DNA from 2 places in the Streptomyces sp. NPDC007808 genome. Region 2 is predicted to be linked to the other one. Evidence: predicted binding sites of a transcription regulator. Region 2 holds the regulator's gene; the other holds the start of a gene.

Region 1 (7,911 bases), on a different contig from region 2:
GTGGCCGATCCTGAGGTCCGGGCGCAGCTCGCGGAGCATGCCCGGCACCAGGGTCAGGTGGTAGTCCTGCACGACCACCGCGGCACCCGGCGCCGCCTCCTCGGCCAGCGCCTCGGCGAACGCCCGGTTGTAGGTCTCGTACGACGCCCACCGGCGCCGGAACTCCGCGTCGAAGACCGGTTCCAGAGGCGTCTGGTAGAGCATGTGGTGCACGAACCACAGCACCGAGTTCGCGATGCCGTTGTACGCGTCGGAGTGCACCTCGGCAGGGATGTCGAGCATCCGCACGCCGCCCCGGCCCGCCCCCGCGACTCCGCGCCGGACCGCCTCCCGGTCGCCGTCGGAGAGCGCGGAGCACACCCACAGCGCGTCCGCGTCCGAGCCGATCGCGGACAGCCCCGAGACCAGCCCGCCGCCGCCGCGCTTGGCGTTCAGCGAACCGTCCGCGGCCACCGTGTACGAAACCGGGCCGCGGTTCGACGCGACCAGCACTTTTGCAGCACCCTGCGTGGAAGCCATACGCCTCAACCTAGCCCGGCACGGAAACGCTCAAACGTGCGGTTCCACTCAGTGGCGGGCCTGTATACGGCCCGTGTGCGACACCTACGCGACCCGCCGCGCCGCGTACTCGGCGATCTCCACCATGGGCGGCCGCTCCTCGGTGTCCACGGAGTACGTGCGCGGCTCGAACCCGTCCTCACCGCGCTCGAACTGGGTCAGGCAGGGACGTACGAGATGCCCGCGGGCCAGCCGCAGCTGGGCCGTGCGGTAGATCGCCGCGGACATGCGGCCCAGGGCCTGTCCGTCCTGGTGGCGGTGCTTGCGCACACCCACGTCCACCTGGGCCAGGGCGTCCAGGCCCACCAGGTGCAGGGCGTCGACCAGCATGCCCAGCTCCACGCCGTACCCGACCGGGAACGGCAGCTGCTCCAGCAGCGAGCGGCGGGCCGCGTACTCGCCGCCCAGCGGCTGCACGAAACCGGCCAGCTGCGGCCAGTGCATGTTCAGCAGCGGGCGTGCCATCAGCTCGGTGACCCGGCCGCCCTGTCCGGCCGCGGCGCCCAGGGGGCGGTCGTACATCGCCTTGACCAGGTCGACGCCCGGCTCGGTGAGCAGCGGGCCCACGATGCCGGAGACGAAGTCCGAGGAGAACTCCTTCAGGTCGGCGTCGATGAAGCAGATGACATCCCCACGGGTGACGAGCAGGGAGCGCCACAGGACCTCGCCCTTGCCGGGCACGGCCGGCAGGCGCGGCAGGATCTCGTCCCGGTGCACCACGGTCGCGCCGGCCGCCGCGGCCACCTCGGAGGTGCGGTCGGTGGACCCGGAGTCGACGACGACGATCTCGTCGACCAGCGGAATCTGCCGTATCAGGTCGTGTCGGATGATCGCGACGATGTCGCCGACGGTCTCCTCCTCGTTGAGCGCCGGCAGCACGACGGAGACCGACTGGCCCGAACGCTGCTTGGCGGCCAGTACGTGGTGCAGCGGGCGGTCGGACACGGACCAGGAGCGGGTGCTCAGCCAGCGCTCGACTTCTTCCAGCACGGTCGGCTGCTCCTCACTGTTGTCTCGCGGTTCGGACGACTATCTCAACTGTCCTGGCCGTCGGTTACAGTCTTGGACAACGCGGATGACCATCGCATGTCCAGGGTCGGCCGCGGTTCACAACCGCATACAGCTCATCCAGAGGGGCAGAGGGAAACGGCCCGATGAAGCCCCGGCAACCCTCCAGTCGGTACTCGTAGGTCACTGGCGACCACTTCGCGAGGCTCCCGGCTTGGGAAGGTGCCAAATCCGTCTCACGGCGAAGTGCGTCGTGAGGAAGATGAGGAGAAAGGGCCTCGCCTCACATGGCTGTGCAGACTGTTGCAAGCACCACGGAATCCACCGTAGACCTCGGTCCCGCCGCGGCGCTGTCCTGCCGCGAGTGCGGTCACCGGGTACCCCTCGGACCGGTCTTCGCGTGCGAGGAGTGTTTCGGCCCGCTGGAGATCGCGTACGACTTCTCGGCCTACGAAACCGAGGAGCTCCGCAGGCGGATCGAGGCGGGACCCGCGAACATCTGGCGCTACGCGCCCCTGCTGCCCGTCCCGGCGGACGTGGCGACCAAGCCGAACATCAACCCCGGCTGGACCCAGCTCGTCCAGGCCGACAATCTCGCGGCCGAACTCGGTGTCGAGGCCGGCAAGCTGTTCGTCAAGGACGACTCCGGCAACCCGACGCACTCCTTCAAGGACCGTGTCGTCGCCCAGGCCCTGGAGGCGGCCCGCGCCTTCGGCTTCACCACGCTCTCCTGCTCCTCCACCGGCAACCTGGCCGGTGCCGTCGGCGCCGCCGCCGCGCGCGCCGGCTTCCGCTCGTGCGTGTTCATCCCGCACGACCTGGAGCAGGGCAAGGTCGTCATGGCCGCCGTCTACGGCGGTGACCTCGTCGGCATCGAGGGCAACTACGACGACGTGAACCGGTTCTGCTCCGAGCTGATCGGCGACCCGGCCGGTGAGGGCTGGGGCTTCGTCAACGTCAACCTGCGGCCGTACTACGCCGAGGGCTCCAAGACCCTGGCGTACGAGATCTGCGAGCAGCTCGGCTGGCGGCTGCCCGACCAGATCGTGGTGCCGATCGCGTCCGGCTCGCAGCTCACGAAGATCGACAAGGGTCTTCAGGAGCTGATCAAGCTCGGGCTGGTCGAGGACCGGCCGTACAAGATCTTCGGGGCGCAGGCGGAGGGCTGCTCGCCGGTGTCGGCCGCCTTCAAGGCCGGCCACGACGTGGTCCGCCCCCAGAAGCCGAACACCATCGCCAAGTCCCTCGCGATCGGCAACCCGGCCGACGGTCCGTACGTCCTCGACATCGCGCGCCGCACGGGCGGTGCGGTGGAGGACGTGACCGACGAGCAGGTCGTCGACGCGATCAAGGTGCTCGCCCGGACCGAGGGCATCTTCGCGGAGACCGCTGGCGGGGTGACGGTGGGCGTCACGAAGAAGCTGATCGACAACGGTCTGCTCGACCCCGCCAAGACCACCGTCGTCCTCAACACCGGCGACGGCCTGAAGACCCTCGACGCGGTGGCCGGTACCGGCCTCACCGCCACCATCCGCCCGAACCTGGACTCCTTCCGAGAGGCTGGCCTCGCATGAGCGTGACCGTCCGCATCCCCACCATCCTGCGCACCTACACCGGCGGTCGGGCCGAGGTCTTTGCCGAGGGCACGAACCTCGGCGAGGTCATCGCCGACCTGGAGAAGAACCACACCGGGATCGCCGCTCGTGTTCTCGACGACCAGGGCAAGCTGCGCCGGTTCGTCAACGTGTACGTCAACGACGACGACGTGCGCTTCGAGCAGGGGCTGGAGACGGCCACCCCGGACGGAGCGGGCGTTTCCATCATCCCGGCCGTCGCCGGCGGCTGAACACGGCTGACCGAATGACCGATCATTACCTTCGGTAACCCCAATTACCGAGAGTTCATCGAATTGCCCCCACCGTGAGAGAAGCGGAGGGGGCAATTCTGTGTGGTTGAGCGAGGTACAGTTGGGGAACGCGCTGCCGATCCCTGAGTCGACAGCCCTGGATTTCTGCCGCATGCCCGACAAGAAGTAGCCAAACTGTGTGGGTTTTATGCGGCTTTTGTCATGTTTGCCGGGCCCGACTTGACCTGAAGTCAGAGGAATTGTCCCCACATTCCCGACCGGCCGTGCCCGGATTTCTCGTCCGATTGACCTGTTGCAGACGGCAGTTGGGCAGATACATTCAGCCGCGGTCGACGCGTTCCGGCGCACGCCCCCGACCGATGGGGGGTGAGGTCTGACCCGGATCCGCGAAGTGTGGATCTGTGCAAGGGCCAGTAATAGGGGAGTTAGGCATGGCTCAGGGCACCGTCAAGTGGTTCAACGCGGAGAAGGGGTACGGCTTCATCGCGGTCGACGGTGGTGCGGATGTTTTCGTCCACTACAGCGCGATCCAGATGGACGGGTACCGCACCCTGGAGGAAGGTCAGCGGGTCGATTTCGAGATCTCGCAGGGCCAGAAGGGGCCGCAGGCGGACATGGTCCGTCTGGCGACCAGCTGAAGCACGCGTCGACACTGCAGCGACGTTCTTCGAAGGGTCCGCACCTCCCGGGGTGCGGGCCCTTCGCCATGCCCGGGGTCCCTCGAAGCCCGTGTGCGCCGGGGCGTGCGCCCCGCCCGAACACCGAGAGCCGCTTGCACCCGTCCGTCACCCGACCGCCGCCCCTCAATGAGCGCCCGCTTCGCGAGCGCGCCTTGCACTCTCCTGGGTCGAGTGCTAATCATTGGCGTTAGCACTCTGAAGGTGAGAGTGACAACGAAGGACCGGGTCGGTGAGGCCCGCAAGCCGGGTGGGGCAAGGAACCACGAGGCAGGCAGGCCGTCCGTCGCGGGCGCGGGCGCGGTCCGAAGGAATCACCCCCAGTCCTGGAGGGACCACTTCACATGGCCAAGATCATCGCGTTCGACGAGGAGGCGCGGCGCGGCCTCGAGCGCGGCATGAACCAGCTCGCGGACGCCGTGAAGGTGACGCTCGGCCCCAAGGGTCGCAACGTCGTCCTCGAGAAGAAGTGGGGCGCCCCCACGATCACCAACGATGGTGTGTCCATCGCCAAGGAGATCGAGCTCGAGGACCCGTACGAGAAGATCGGCGCCGAGCTGGTCAAGGAAGTCGCCAAGAAGACGGACGACGTCGCCGGTGACGGTACGACCACCGCGACCGTTCTCGCCCAGGCCCTGGTCAAGGAAGGCCTGCGCAACGTAGCCGCCGGCGCCAACCCGATGGCCCTCAAGCGCGGTATCGAGAAGGCCGTCGAGGCCGTCTCCGCCGCCCTGCTGGAGCAGGCCAAGGATGTCGAGACCAAGGAGCAGATCGCCTCCACGGCCTCCATCTCCGCCGCCGACACCCAGATCGGCGAGCTCATCGCCGAGGCCATGGACAAGGTCGGCAAGGAAGGCGTCATCACCGTCGAGGAGTCCCAGACCTTCGGTCTGGAGCTGGAGCTCACCGAGGGTATGCGCTTCGACAAGGGCTACATCTCGGCGTACTTCGCCACCGACATGGAGCGTATGGAGGCCGTCCTCGACGACCCGTACATCCTGATCGCCAACTCCAAGATCTCCTCGGTCAAGGACCTGCTTCCGCTGCTTGAGAAGGTCATGCAGTCGGGTAAGCCGCTGCTGATCATCGCCGAGGACGTCGAGGGCGAGGCCCTGTCGACCCTGGTCGTCAACAAGATCCGCGGCACCTTCAAGTCCGTCGCCGTCAAGGCCCCGGGCTTCGGCGACCGCCGCAAGGCCATGCTCGGCGACATCGCCATCCTCACGGGCGGCGAGGTCATCTCCGAGGAGGTCGGCCTCAAGCTGGAGAACGCCACGCTCGACCTGCTGGGCAAGGCCCGCAAGGTCGTCATCACCAAGGACGAGACCACCATCGTCGACGGTGCCGGCTCCTCCGAGCAGGTCAACGGCCGGGTGAACCAGATCCGCGCCGAGATCGAGAACAGCGACTCGGACTACGACCGCGAGAAGCTGCAGGAGCGCCTGGCGAAGCTCGCCGGCGGCGTCGCGGTCATCAAGGCCGGTGCCGCCACCGAGGTGGAGCTCAAGGAGCGCAAGCACCGCATCGAGGACGCCGTGCGCAACGCCAAGGCGGCCGTCGAGGAGGGCATCGTCGCCGGTGGTGGCGTGGCCCTGCTGCAGGCCTCCCAGGTCTTCGAGAAGCTGGAGCTGGAGGGTGACGAGGCGACCGGCGCCAACGCCGTGAAGCTCGCGCTGGAGGCCCCGCTGAAGCAGATCGCCGTCAACGGTGGTCTTGAGGGCGGCGTCGTCGTGGAGAAGGTCCGCAACCTCGCCGTCGGTCACGGCCTGAACGCCGCGACCGGTGAGTACGTCGACATGATCGCCGAGGGCATCATCGACCCGGCGAAGGTGACCCGTTCCGCGCTGCAGAACGCCGCCTCCATCGCCGCGCTGTTCCTCACCACCGAGGCCGTCATCGCCGACAAGCCGGAGAAGGCCGCCGCGCCCGCCGGTGGCGGCATGCCGGGCGGTGACATGGACTTCTGATCCCTCGCGGATCGGGCTCGTCCTACCGAGGGCGGCACTCCCTGGAGACAGGGGGTGCCGCCCTCGGGCGTGTCCGGGGTCACGGCCGGAGGGGGTGGGACGGGGAATGCGGCGCCCGTACGATCAGTTGCTTAAGAGGCTGCAACAATGCAGGCGCACATACCTACCGGTTTGCAGACCCCACCCCCGAGGAGACCCGCGTGACCGTCACCGAGACCCCCGCCTCCCGTGCGGCCCAGATCCTGTCCCGGCCCGCCGTGATCAACGGTCTGACCGTGCCGAACCGCATCGCGATGGCCCCGATGACGCGCATGTTCTCGCCGGGCGGCGTTCCCGGCGAGGACGTGGTGTCGTACTACGCCCGCCGCGCCGCCGCCGGCGTCGGTCTGATCGTGACCGAGGGGACGTACGTCGGTCACGACTCGGCAGGGCAGAGCGACCGCGTCCCGCGGTTCCACGGTGAGGAGCAGCTCGCGGGCTGGGCGAAGGTCGCCGAGGCGGTGCACGCGGCGGGCGGCACGATCGTCCCGCAGCTGTGGCACATCGGCATGGTCCGCAAGCAGGGCCAGCCGCCTTTCGCGGACGCCCCCGCCGTCGGCCCCTCCGGTCTGCGCATCGGCGCGACCGAGCCCACGGGCAAGGTGATGACCCGGAGCGATCTGGACGACGTCATCGGCGCCTTCGCGCAGGCCGCCGCGGACGCCGAGCGCATCGGCTTCGACGGTGTCGAGCTCCACGGCGCCCACGGCTACCTGCTCGACCAGTTCCTGTGGGCGGGCACCAACCGCCGCACGGACCCGTACGGCGGCGACCCGGTGGCCCGTACGAAGTTCGCGGCGGAGATCGTGGCCGCCGTGCGGGAGAAGGTCTCCGCCTCCTTCCCCGTCATCTTCCGCTATTCGCAGTGGAAGCAGGAGGCCTACGACGCCCGTCTCGCCGAGACCCCCGAGGAACTGGAGGCCATCCTCACCCCGCTGGCCGCGGCCGGTGTCGACGCCTTCCACGCCTCCACCCGCCGCTACTGGATCCCGGAGTTCGACGGCTCCGACCTCAACCTGGCCGGCTGGACGAAGAAGCTGACCGGCAGGCCCGTCATCACGGTCGGCTCGGTCGGCCTGGACGGTGACTTCATCCAGGCCTTCGTGGGCGAGGGATCCGCGGTCAAGGGCATCGACGACCTCCTGGACCGCCTGGAGCGCGAGGAGTTCGACCTGGTGGCCGTCGGCCGTGCCCTGCTCCAGGACCCCGAGTGGGCGGCGAAGGTCCTCGGCGACCGCCTCGACGAGCTGAAGCCGTACGACGCGGCGGCGCTCAAGACGCTGAGCTGATCCCGGACACCCCGCGGTCGTCTGGGAGACGAGGGGTTCGTCGTCAGGGGGAGCCGGTCGTCCCGGGGCCGACGGGGGAGCCGGTCGCCCCCGGGCCGACGGCCGGGTCCGAGGCGCCGGCGGGCGCGGCGGCGAGGCCCTGGCCGGAAGGCCGCCTACAGGTTGCCCATCGGCTCGATGTCGACCCGCATCGGGGTGCCCCACACACGCAGCACCTCGTAGTCCGTGAACTCGTGCACGAGCCGGTACGCCATCGCGGGACGCGGTCCCCGGCGCTGGGCGGCGAGATAGAGCTCGGCCTCCCGGCGGTCCCGGCGCGGGGTGCCGCACAGCTGCCACTCCTGCCCGTTCCACAGCTCCGGCAGCCAGCGCTGCTGGGGCTGGGGGCGGTCACCCCGGACGCCGTAGCGGGAGGGGACGGGGTGCTCGGACGTGCGGGGTGCGGCGGGGGCGGGGCCGTTGAACTCGGAGCGGCGGGCGGCTCGGCGCCGGGTCTCGCACAGCAG
Region 2 (7,911 bases):
AGATCAGGCCGCATCGCTATCCGTGACGAAGTCGATCAACTCCTCCACCCGCCCCAACAACTCGGGCTCCAGGTCCTTGTAAGACCCCACCCGCCCCAGAATCGCCTGCCACACCGCCCCGGTGTTCTCCGACGGCCACCCCAGCGCCCGGCACACCCCCGTCTTCCAGTCCTGCCCGCGCGGCACCTTCGGCCACCCCGGGATCCCCAGCGACGACGGCTTCACGGCCTCCCAGATGTCGATGTACGGGTGACCCACGACCAGCGCGTGTTCGCTCGTCACCGCCTGCGCGATACGCCACTCCTTGCTGCCCGGCACCAGGTGGTCGACCAGCACCCCCAGCCGCGCGTCGGGACCCGGTGCGAAATCGGCCACGATCGACGGCAGGTCGTCGACGCCCTCCAGGTACTCCACCACCACGCCCTCGATGCGCAGGTCGTCGCCCCACACCTTCTCGACCAGCTCGGCGTCGTGCCGGCCCTCGACGTAGATCCGGCCGGCGCGGGCCACGCGCGCGCGTGCGCCAGGGACGGCGACCGAACCGGATGCCGTACGGGTGGGGCGTACCGGAGCCGCGCCCGACGGCCGGACGAGGGTCACCACCTTGCCCTCCAGCAGGAACCCCCGCGGCTCCAGCGGGAACACCCGGTGCTTGCCGAAGCGGTCCTCCAACGTCACCGTGCCCGCCTCGCAGCGGATCACCGCGCCGCAGAAGCCGGTGCCGGGCTCCTCCACCACCAGGCCCGGTTCCGCCGGGACCTCGGGGACCGGCTGGGGCTTCTTCCAGGGCGGAGTCAGGTCGGCGGAGTACTGGCGCATTCGAGTGACGATAGGAGAAGTCCGGCCGTCAGGGAGCGTAGATCAGCGCGACACGCCGAAGCGGTCGGCGAGGGCGTCGCGCTGGCGTCGTACGAACTCCGCGTCCACCACCGCTCCGTGACCGGGCACGTACAGCGCGTCCTCGCCGCCCAGATCCAGGAGCCGGTCCAGTGCCGCCGGCCAGTGGGACGGTACGGAGTCGGGGCCGGCCTGGGGCTCGCCCGACTCCTCCACCAGGTCGCCGCAGAAGACCACCTCACGATCGCCGGGGGACCGGCCCGGCACCAGCACGACCAGATCATGGGCGGTGTGCGCCGGGCCCACGTTCGCCAGGAGCACCTGGTGGTCGTCGTCGAGGTCGAGCGTCCACTCGCCGCTGACCTCATGGCGCGGGTGCACCAGGGCGTCCACCGCCTCCTCCGCCGACTCCGGGTCCAGGCCGTTGCCCACCGCGTCCGCGCGCAGCTCCTCGCGCGCGTGTCGCTGCGCGAAGACCGTGTCCATGCCCACGGCGCCGAAGATCTCCGCTCCCGCGAACGCCGCCGCCCCGAAGACATGATCGAAGTGGGGATGGGTCAGCGCGAGATGAGTCACACGGTGACCCGCGAGCCACTGCGCCTGCGTACGCAACCGCGCGCCCTCGCCGAGGCTTGACCCGGCGTCGATCACCAGTGCCGTGTCCCGCCCCACGACCAGCCCGGCCGTGCAGTCCCACACCGGGAGCCGGCACCGGCCCACCTCGGCGGCCAGCCGCTCCCACCCCAGCTCTTCCCAAGTCACCGTCATACGGCGACGCTAGCCAAGACACCACCGTCAGGCACGGTGGTGCCGGACCGGCCTTGCCCGGGGCGTACCCCACGGCCGTACACTGGGCCGGGGACGGCTGGCACTCGCCCGCGCAGAGTGCCAGGCGAGATATCGAGGGAACGAGTTCTGGAGGTGTGCGCGAGATGCTGAGTGAACGCAGGCTTCAGGTGCTGCGCGCCATCGTCCAGGACTATGTCGGGACGGAGGAGCCGGTCGGCTCCAAGGCGCTCACCGAGCGGCACAACCTCGGCGTCTCCCCGGCGACGGTCCGCAACGACATGGCGGCCCTGGAGGACGAGGGCTACATCGCCCAGCCGCACACCAGTGCCGGGCGGATCCCCACCGACAAGGGCTACCGGCTGTTCGTCGACAAGCTCGCCGGCGTCAAGCCGATGAGCCCGCCGGAGCGGCGCGCCATCCAGAACTTCCTGGAGGGCGCCGTCGACCTCGACGACGTCGTGGCGCGCACGGTACGGCTGCTCGCGCAGCTCACCCGGCAGGTCGCCGTCGTGCAGTACCCCTCGCTGACCCGCTCGACCGTGCGGCACGTCGAGCTGCTCTCGCTCGCGCCCGCACGGGTGATGCTGGTGCTGATCACGGACACCGGGCGGGTCGAGCAGCGGGTGGTCGACTGTCCGGCACCCTTCGGCGAGGCCTCGCTCGCGGATCTACGCGCGCGGCTGAACAGCCGGGTCGCGGGGCGGCGCTTCACCGATGTGCCGCAGCTCGTCGAGGACCTCCCCGAGGGCTTCGACGTGGAGGACCGCGGCACCGTCTCGACCGTGCTCTCCACCCTGCTGGAGACGCTCGTCGAGGAGAACGAGGAGCGGTTGATGATCGGCGGCACCGCCAATCTCACCCGCTTCGGACATGACTTTCCCCTCACCATCCGGCCGGTGCTCGAAGCGCTGGAGGAGCAGGTCGTGCTCCTCAAGTTGCTGGGCGAGGCGAAGGATTCGGGCATGACCGTGCGCATCGGCCACGAGAACGCCCATGAGGGACTCAACTCCACGTCCGTGGTCTCGGTCGGCTACGGTTCGGGCGGCGAGGCAGTCGCCAAGCTCGGCGTGGTCGGACCGACCCGCATGGATTACCCGGGAACGATGGGAGCGGTACGCGCAGTGGCACGTTACGTCGGACAGATCCTGGCGGAGTCGTAAGTGGCCACGGACTACTACGCCGTTCTCGGCGTGCGTCGCGACGCGTCGCAGGAAGAGATCAAGAAGGCCTTCCGGCGGCTCGCTCGCGAGCTGCACCCGGACGTCAACCCGGATCCGAAGACCCAGGAGCGGTTCAAGGAGATCAACGCCGCTTACGAGGTGCTGTCGGACCCGCAGAAGAAGCAGGTCTACGACCTCGGCGGCGACCCGCTGTCCCAGGCGGGCGGCGCGGGCGCCGGCGGCTTCGGCGCGGGCGGCTTCGGCAACTTCTCGGACATCATGGACGCCTTCTTCGGTACGGCGTCCCAGCGCGGCCCGCGCTCGCGCACCCGGCGCGGCCAGGACGCGATGATCCGGCTGGAGGTCGAGCTCGACGAGGCGGCCTTCGGCACCACGAAGGACATCCAGGTCGACACGGCCGTCGTCTGCAACACCTGCAACGGTGAGGGCGCGGCGCCCGGCACCTCCGCCCAGACGTGCGACATGTGCCGCGGCCGCGGTGAGGTCTCCCAGGTCACCCGGTCCTTCCTGGGCCAGGTCATGACGTCCCGGCCCTGCCCCCAGTGCCAGGGCTTCGGAACCGTGGTCCCGACGCCCTGCCCGGAGTGCGCGGGCGACGGCCGCGTACGGTCCCGCCGCACCCTCACGGTCAAGATCCCGGCCGGCGTCGACAACGGCACGCGGATCCAGCTCGCCGGTGAGGGCGAGGTCGGGCCCGGTGGCGGTCCCGCCGGTGACCTGTACGTCGAGATCCACGAGCTGCCGCACGCGATGTTCCAGCGGCGCGGCGACGACCTGCACTGCACGGTGACGATCCCGATGACCGCGGCGGCCCTCGGCACGAAGGTGCCGCTGGAGACGCTGGACGGGCTGGAGGAAGTCGACATCCGGCCGGGTACGCAGTCGGGTCAGTCGATCCCGCTGCACGGGCGCGGCGTCACGCATCTGCGCGGCGGCGGCCGAGGGGACCTCATCGTGCACGTCGAGGTCCAGACCCCGACCAAGCTGGACCCCGAGCAGGAGCGCCTCCTGCGCGAACTGGCCAAGCTGCGAGGCGAGGAGCGGCCCCAGGGGCAGTTCCAGCCGGGGCAGCAAGGGTTGTTCTCGCGGTTGAAGGACGCGTTCAACGGGCGCTGAGTGGGTCCCGGTGGGCTGCTGGGGGTCCGGGGGTCGTCCCCCGGGTGGGCAGGGTCAGTCGGGACAGCAGGGGTTGTTCTCGCGGTTGAAGGACGCGTTCGACGGGCGCTGAGTGGGTCCCGGTGGGCTGCTGGGGGTCCGGGGGTCGTCCCCCGGGTGGGCATGGTCAGCCGGGGCAGCAAGGGTTGTTCTCGCGGTTGAAGGACGCGTTCAACGGGCGCTGAGTCGGTCCCGGTGGGCTGCTGGGCGTCCGGGGTTCGTCCCCCGGGTGGGCAGGGTCAGTCGGGGCAGCAGGGGTTGTCCTCGCGGGTGAAGGACGCGTTCGACGGGCGCTGACTCCAAGGGGCCGCGGGCCGGGGATCCACCGGCCCGTGCCAAGGGGAAGGGTCGATTCGGACTTGTCAGAGGGACGTGACAACATGCCGTCATGTCCTCCGCGCTGACCGATCTCTTCCCCCTCCCGATCGTGCAGGCCCCCATGGCGGGCGGCGTCTCCGTGCCGCATCTCGCCCAGGCCGTGTCCGAGGCCGGCGGGCTGGGGTTCCTCGCCGCCGGGTACAAGACCGCCGACGGGATGTACCAGGAGATCAAGCAGCTGCGGGGCCTGACGACCAAGCCCTTCGGGGTCAACCTCTTCATGCCGCAGCCCGAGCACCCCGGCGCGAGCACCGGCAGCACCGCAGCGGCCGGCGCCGCGCCCGCTTCTGCGGCGGCCGTGGACGTCTACGCCCACCAGCTGGCCGGCGAGGCCGCCTGGTACGAGACCGAGCTGGGCGACCCGGACAGCGGACGCGACGACGGGTACGACGCCAAGCTCGCCGTGCTGCTCGACAACCCGGTGCCGGTCGTCTCCTTCCACTTCGGGGTGCCCGGCCGCGAGGTCCTGGAGTCGCTCCGCCGCGCCGGAACCTTCACCCTGGTCACCGCGACCACGCCGGACGAGGCCCTCGCCGTGCAGCAGGCCGGCGCGGACGCCGTGATCGCCCAGGGCATCGAGGCCGGCGGGCACCAGGGCACCCATCGCGACAACCCCGAGACCGACGGCACCGGCATCGGGCTGCTCTCGCTCGTCGCGCAGATCCGGGAGACCGTGAGCCTGCCCATAGTCGCCGCCGGCGGCATCATGCGCGGCAGCCAGATCGCCGCCGCCCTCGCGGCCGGGGCGAGCGCCGCCCAGCTCGGCACCGCCTTCCTCGCCACCCCCGAGTCCGGCGCCAACCCCCTGCACAAGCAGGCACTGACCAACCCCCTCTTCGTACGGACCGAGTTGACGCGTGCCTTCTCCGGGCGCCCCGCCCGCGGCCTCGTCAACCGCTTCATGCGCGAGCACGGGCCGTACGCCCCCGCCGCCTACCCCGAGGTCCACCACCTGACCTCGCCCCTGCGCAAGAAGGCCGCCGCGTCCGGGGACGCGCAGGGCATGGCGCTGTGGGCCGGACAGGGGCACCGGATGGCACGCGAACTGCCCGCGGGGCAGCTGGTGGAGGTGCTGGCCGCCGAACTGGACGCCGCGGCGACAGCGTTGTCCTCCCGCCCGGCAGGGGGTGCGAGGCGATGACGGCTCCCGTTTTCCTCGTCGAGCACTTCGACGCGGGTGACGCCGGGCGGTGCGTCCTCGACGGCCCCGAGGGACGGCACGCCGTCTCCGTCAAGAGGCTCAGGCCCGGGGAGACCGTCGTCCTCACGGACGGCGCAGGCCGCTTTGCCGAGTGCGAGGTCGTCGGCACGGAGGGCAAGGACCGGCTCATCGTCCACATGAGCTCGGTGGCCGAGGAACCCCCGCAGTCCCCCCGCATCACCGTCGTCCAGGCCCTGCCCAAGGGCGACCGCGGCGAACTGGCCGTCGAGACCATGACCGAGACCGGTGTGGACGCGATCGTGCCCTGGACGGCCGCCCGGTGCATCACGCAGTGGAAGGGCGAGCGCGGGGCGAAGGCCCTCGGCAAGTGGCGGGCCACCGCCCGCGAGGCCGGCAAGCAGTCCCGCCGCGTACGGTTCCCCGAGGTCGCGGACGCGGCCACCACCAAGCAGGTCGCGGCGCTCCTCGCCGGAGCCGACTTCGCCGCCGTCCTGCACGAGGAGCGCGACTACGGCAGCGAGCCGCTGGCGACGGCCGAACTCCCCACCGAGGGTGAGATCGTGCTCGTCGTCGGACCCGAAGGCGGCGTCAGCCCCGAGGAGTTGGCCCTCTTCGAGGAGGCGGGCGCGAAGGCGTACCGTCTCGGCCGCACCGTGCTGCGCACCTCCACCGCCGGAACGGCGGCGACGGCTCTGCTTCTCGGCCGCACCGGCCGCTGGTCCTGACACGGCCGCGCTCGGAGGGCGGGCCGGGAGCGCCGACAGTGGCCGTATGCGCTCTACCGCGCCGGCCGGGACAGTGGCAGGCTGCCCTCCATGGGGGCGTTCAGGAGGGTTTGGGGTCGAGCGGACCGCACGGGTCGTGCGCGCGGCGTGCGTGCGGCGGGCGTGGCGGGGCTCGCCGTGGTCGCCGCCGGCGCGCTGGTGGCCTGCGATCCGGGCGGGCTGAGCAGCGCGACCGTGGCGTTCACGACCGACCAGACCGTGACCGAGGAACTGCGGCGGCAGAAGGCCGACGTGCAGTGGCTCAACTGCACGGGCTCGTACGACGACGGCGGCGGCAGGTCCTCCGCGCCGACGGCGAGTGAGAACACCGTGGTCGAGGTCGACTGCGAGGGTGAGACCAAGGACGGCAAGGACATCACCGTCACCGGCCGGATCACCCGGGCCGTCAGCGGCGCCTGTGTGCGCGGGGACCTCGTCGCCAAGATCGACGGCAAGGAGTGGTTCCACGTCAACGGGCTGGGCAACTGCAACGCCAAGCCCTCGCCGGTCGCCCCGGGCGGCGGACAGCAGCCCGGTCCCACGGTCACGGTGACGGTCACCAAGACCGTCTACTGCAAGCAGCATCCGAACTGCTGGCCGGAGGGCAAGTGAGCGCATCGCCGCGGGAGTTGGCCAAGTGATCCGAAGGCCTGTCCCCGGACGCCGCCCCTGCTTATGGTGATCGGGTGACTCAGTCCGCGACGTCTGGATCGTCTTCGTATCTCCGGTACCCGCACCTGCACGGCGACCTGGTCGCCTTCACCGCCGAGGACGACGTGTGGCTCGCCCCGCTCGGCGGCGGCCGTGCCTGGCGGGTCAGCGCCGACAACGTGCCGGTGAGCCTGCCGCGCATCTCGCCCGACGGCACGACCGTCGCCTGGACCTCCAGCCGCGACGGCGCCCCCGAGGTGCACATCGCGCCGGTCGAAGGCGGGCCCTCCAAGCGCCTCACCCACTGGGGCAGCGGGCAGACCAGGGTGCGCGGCTGGACCCCCGACGGCCAGGTCCTCGCGATCAGCGCCCACGGGCAGGCGGGCAGCCGGCGCACCTGGGCGCACACCGTCCCGCTCGACGGCGGCCCCGCGACCGTCCTGCCGTACGGTCCCGTCGCCGACGTGGTGCACGGCCCGCACCTCGTGCTCGCCTCCGCGCCCATGGGGCTGGAAGCGGCCCGGTGGAAGCGCTACCGGGGCGGCACCGCGGGCAAGCTGTGGATCGACCTGAAGGGGGAGGGGAACTTCGTACGGCTGCACGAGGAGCTGGACGGGAACGTCGAGTACCCCGTGTGGGTGGGGGAGCGGATCGCCTTCCTCTCCGACCACGAGGGGGTGGGGGCGGTGTACTCGTCCCTCGCCGACGGGTCGGACCTGCGGCGGCACAGCCCCGTCGACGGCTTCTACGCCCGGCACGCCGCGAGCGACGGCACCCGGGTCGTGTTCGTCAGCGCCGGTGAACTCTGGATCCTCGACGACCTCGACGGGGCCGAGCCGCGCAGGCTCGACATTCGGCTCGGCGGGCAGCGCACCGACCGGCAGCCGTACCCGGTGAACGCCGCCCGCTGGTTCGGATGGGCCGCCCCGGACCACACCGCGCGCGGCAGTGCCGTGGCCGTCCGCGGTGCCGTGCACTGGGTCACCCACCGCTC

Evidence for each region. Region 2 encodes HrcA, which represses chaperone genes, less so after heat shock. Its sites were predicted from a motif close to TTNGCACTCNGNNNNNCNGAGTGCNAA; they were not measured.
Region 1: the regulator HrcA is predicted to act here: its motif matches at 4,265-4,291, upstream of groL (chaperonin GroEL).

The regions. Positions count from the first base shown of each region.
Region 1 is NZ_JBIAEQ010000007.1:152,182-160,092, forward strand. It holds gene ACFYNL_RS26195 (trehalose-6-phosphate synthase) at 1-519, opposite strand, end outside; gene ACFYNL_RS26200 (glucosyl-3-phosphoglycerate synthase) at 604-1,548, opposite strand; SAM riboswitch class I at 1,680-1,835, shown strand; gene thrC (threonine synthase) at 1,854-3,140, shown strand; gene ACFYNL_RS26210 (MoaD/ThiS family protein) at 3,137-3,412, shown strand; gene ACFYNL_RS26215 (cold-shock protein) at 3,865-4,071, shown strand; gene groL (chaperonin GroEL) at 4,455-6,077, shown strand; gene ACFYNL_RS26225 (NADH:flavin oxidoreductase) at 6,278-7,405, shown strand; gene ACFYNL_RS26230 (hypothetical protein) at 7,561-7,911, opposite strand, start outside.
Region 2 is NZ_JBIAEQ010000002.1:666,135-674,045, reverse strand. It holds gene ACFYNL_RS09320 (Uma2 family endonuclease) at 1-26, shown strand, start outside; gene ACFYNL_RS09315 (DUF3097 domain-containing protein) at 4-819, opposite strand; gene ACFYNL_RS09310 (MBL fold metallo-hydrolase) at 862-1,605, opposite strand; gene hrcA (heat-inducible transcriptional repressor HrcA) at 1,770-2,786, shown strand; gene dnaJ (molecular chaperone DnaJ) at 2,787-3,923, shown strand; gene ACFYNL_RS09295 (nitronate monooxygenase) at 4,351-5,481, shown strand; gene ACFYNL_RS09290 (16S rRNA (uracil(1498)-N(3))-methyltransferase) at 5,478-6,227, shown strand; gene ACFYNL_RS09285 (hypothetical protein) at 6,318-6,878, shown strand; gene ACFYNL_RS09280 (S41 family peptidase) at 6,953-7,911, shown strand, end outside.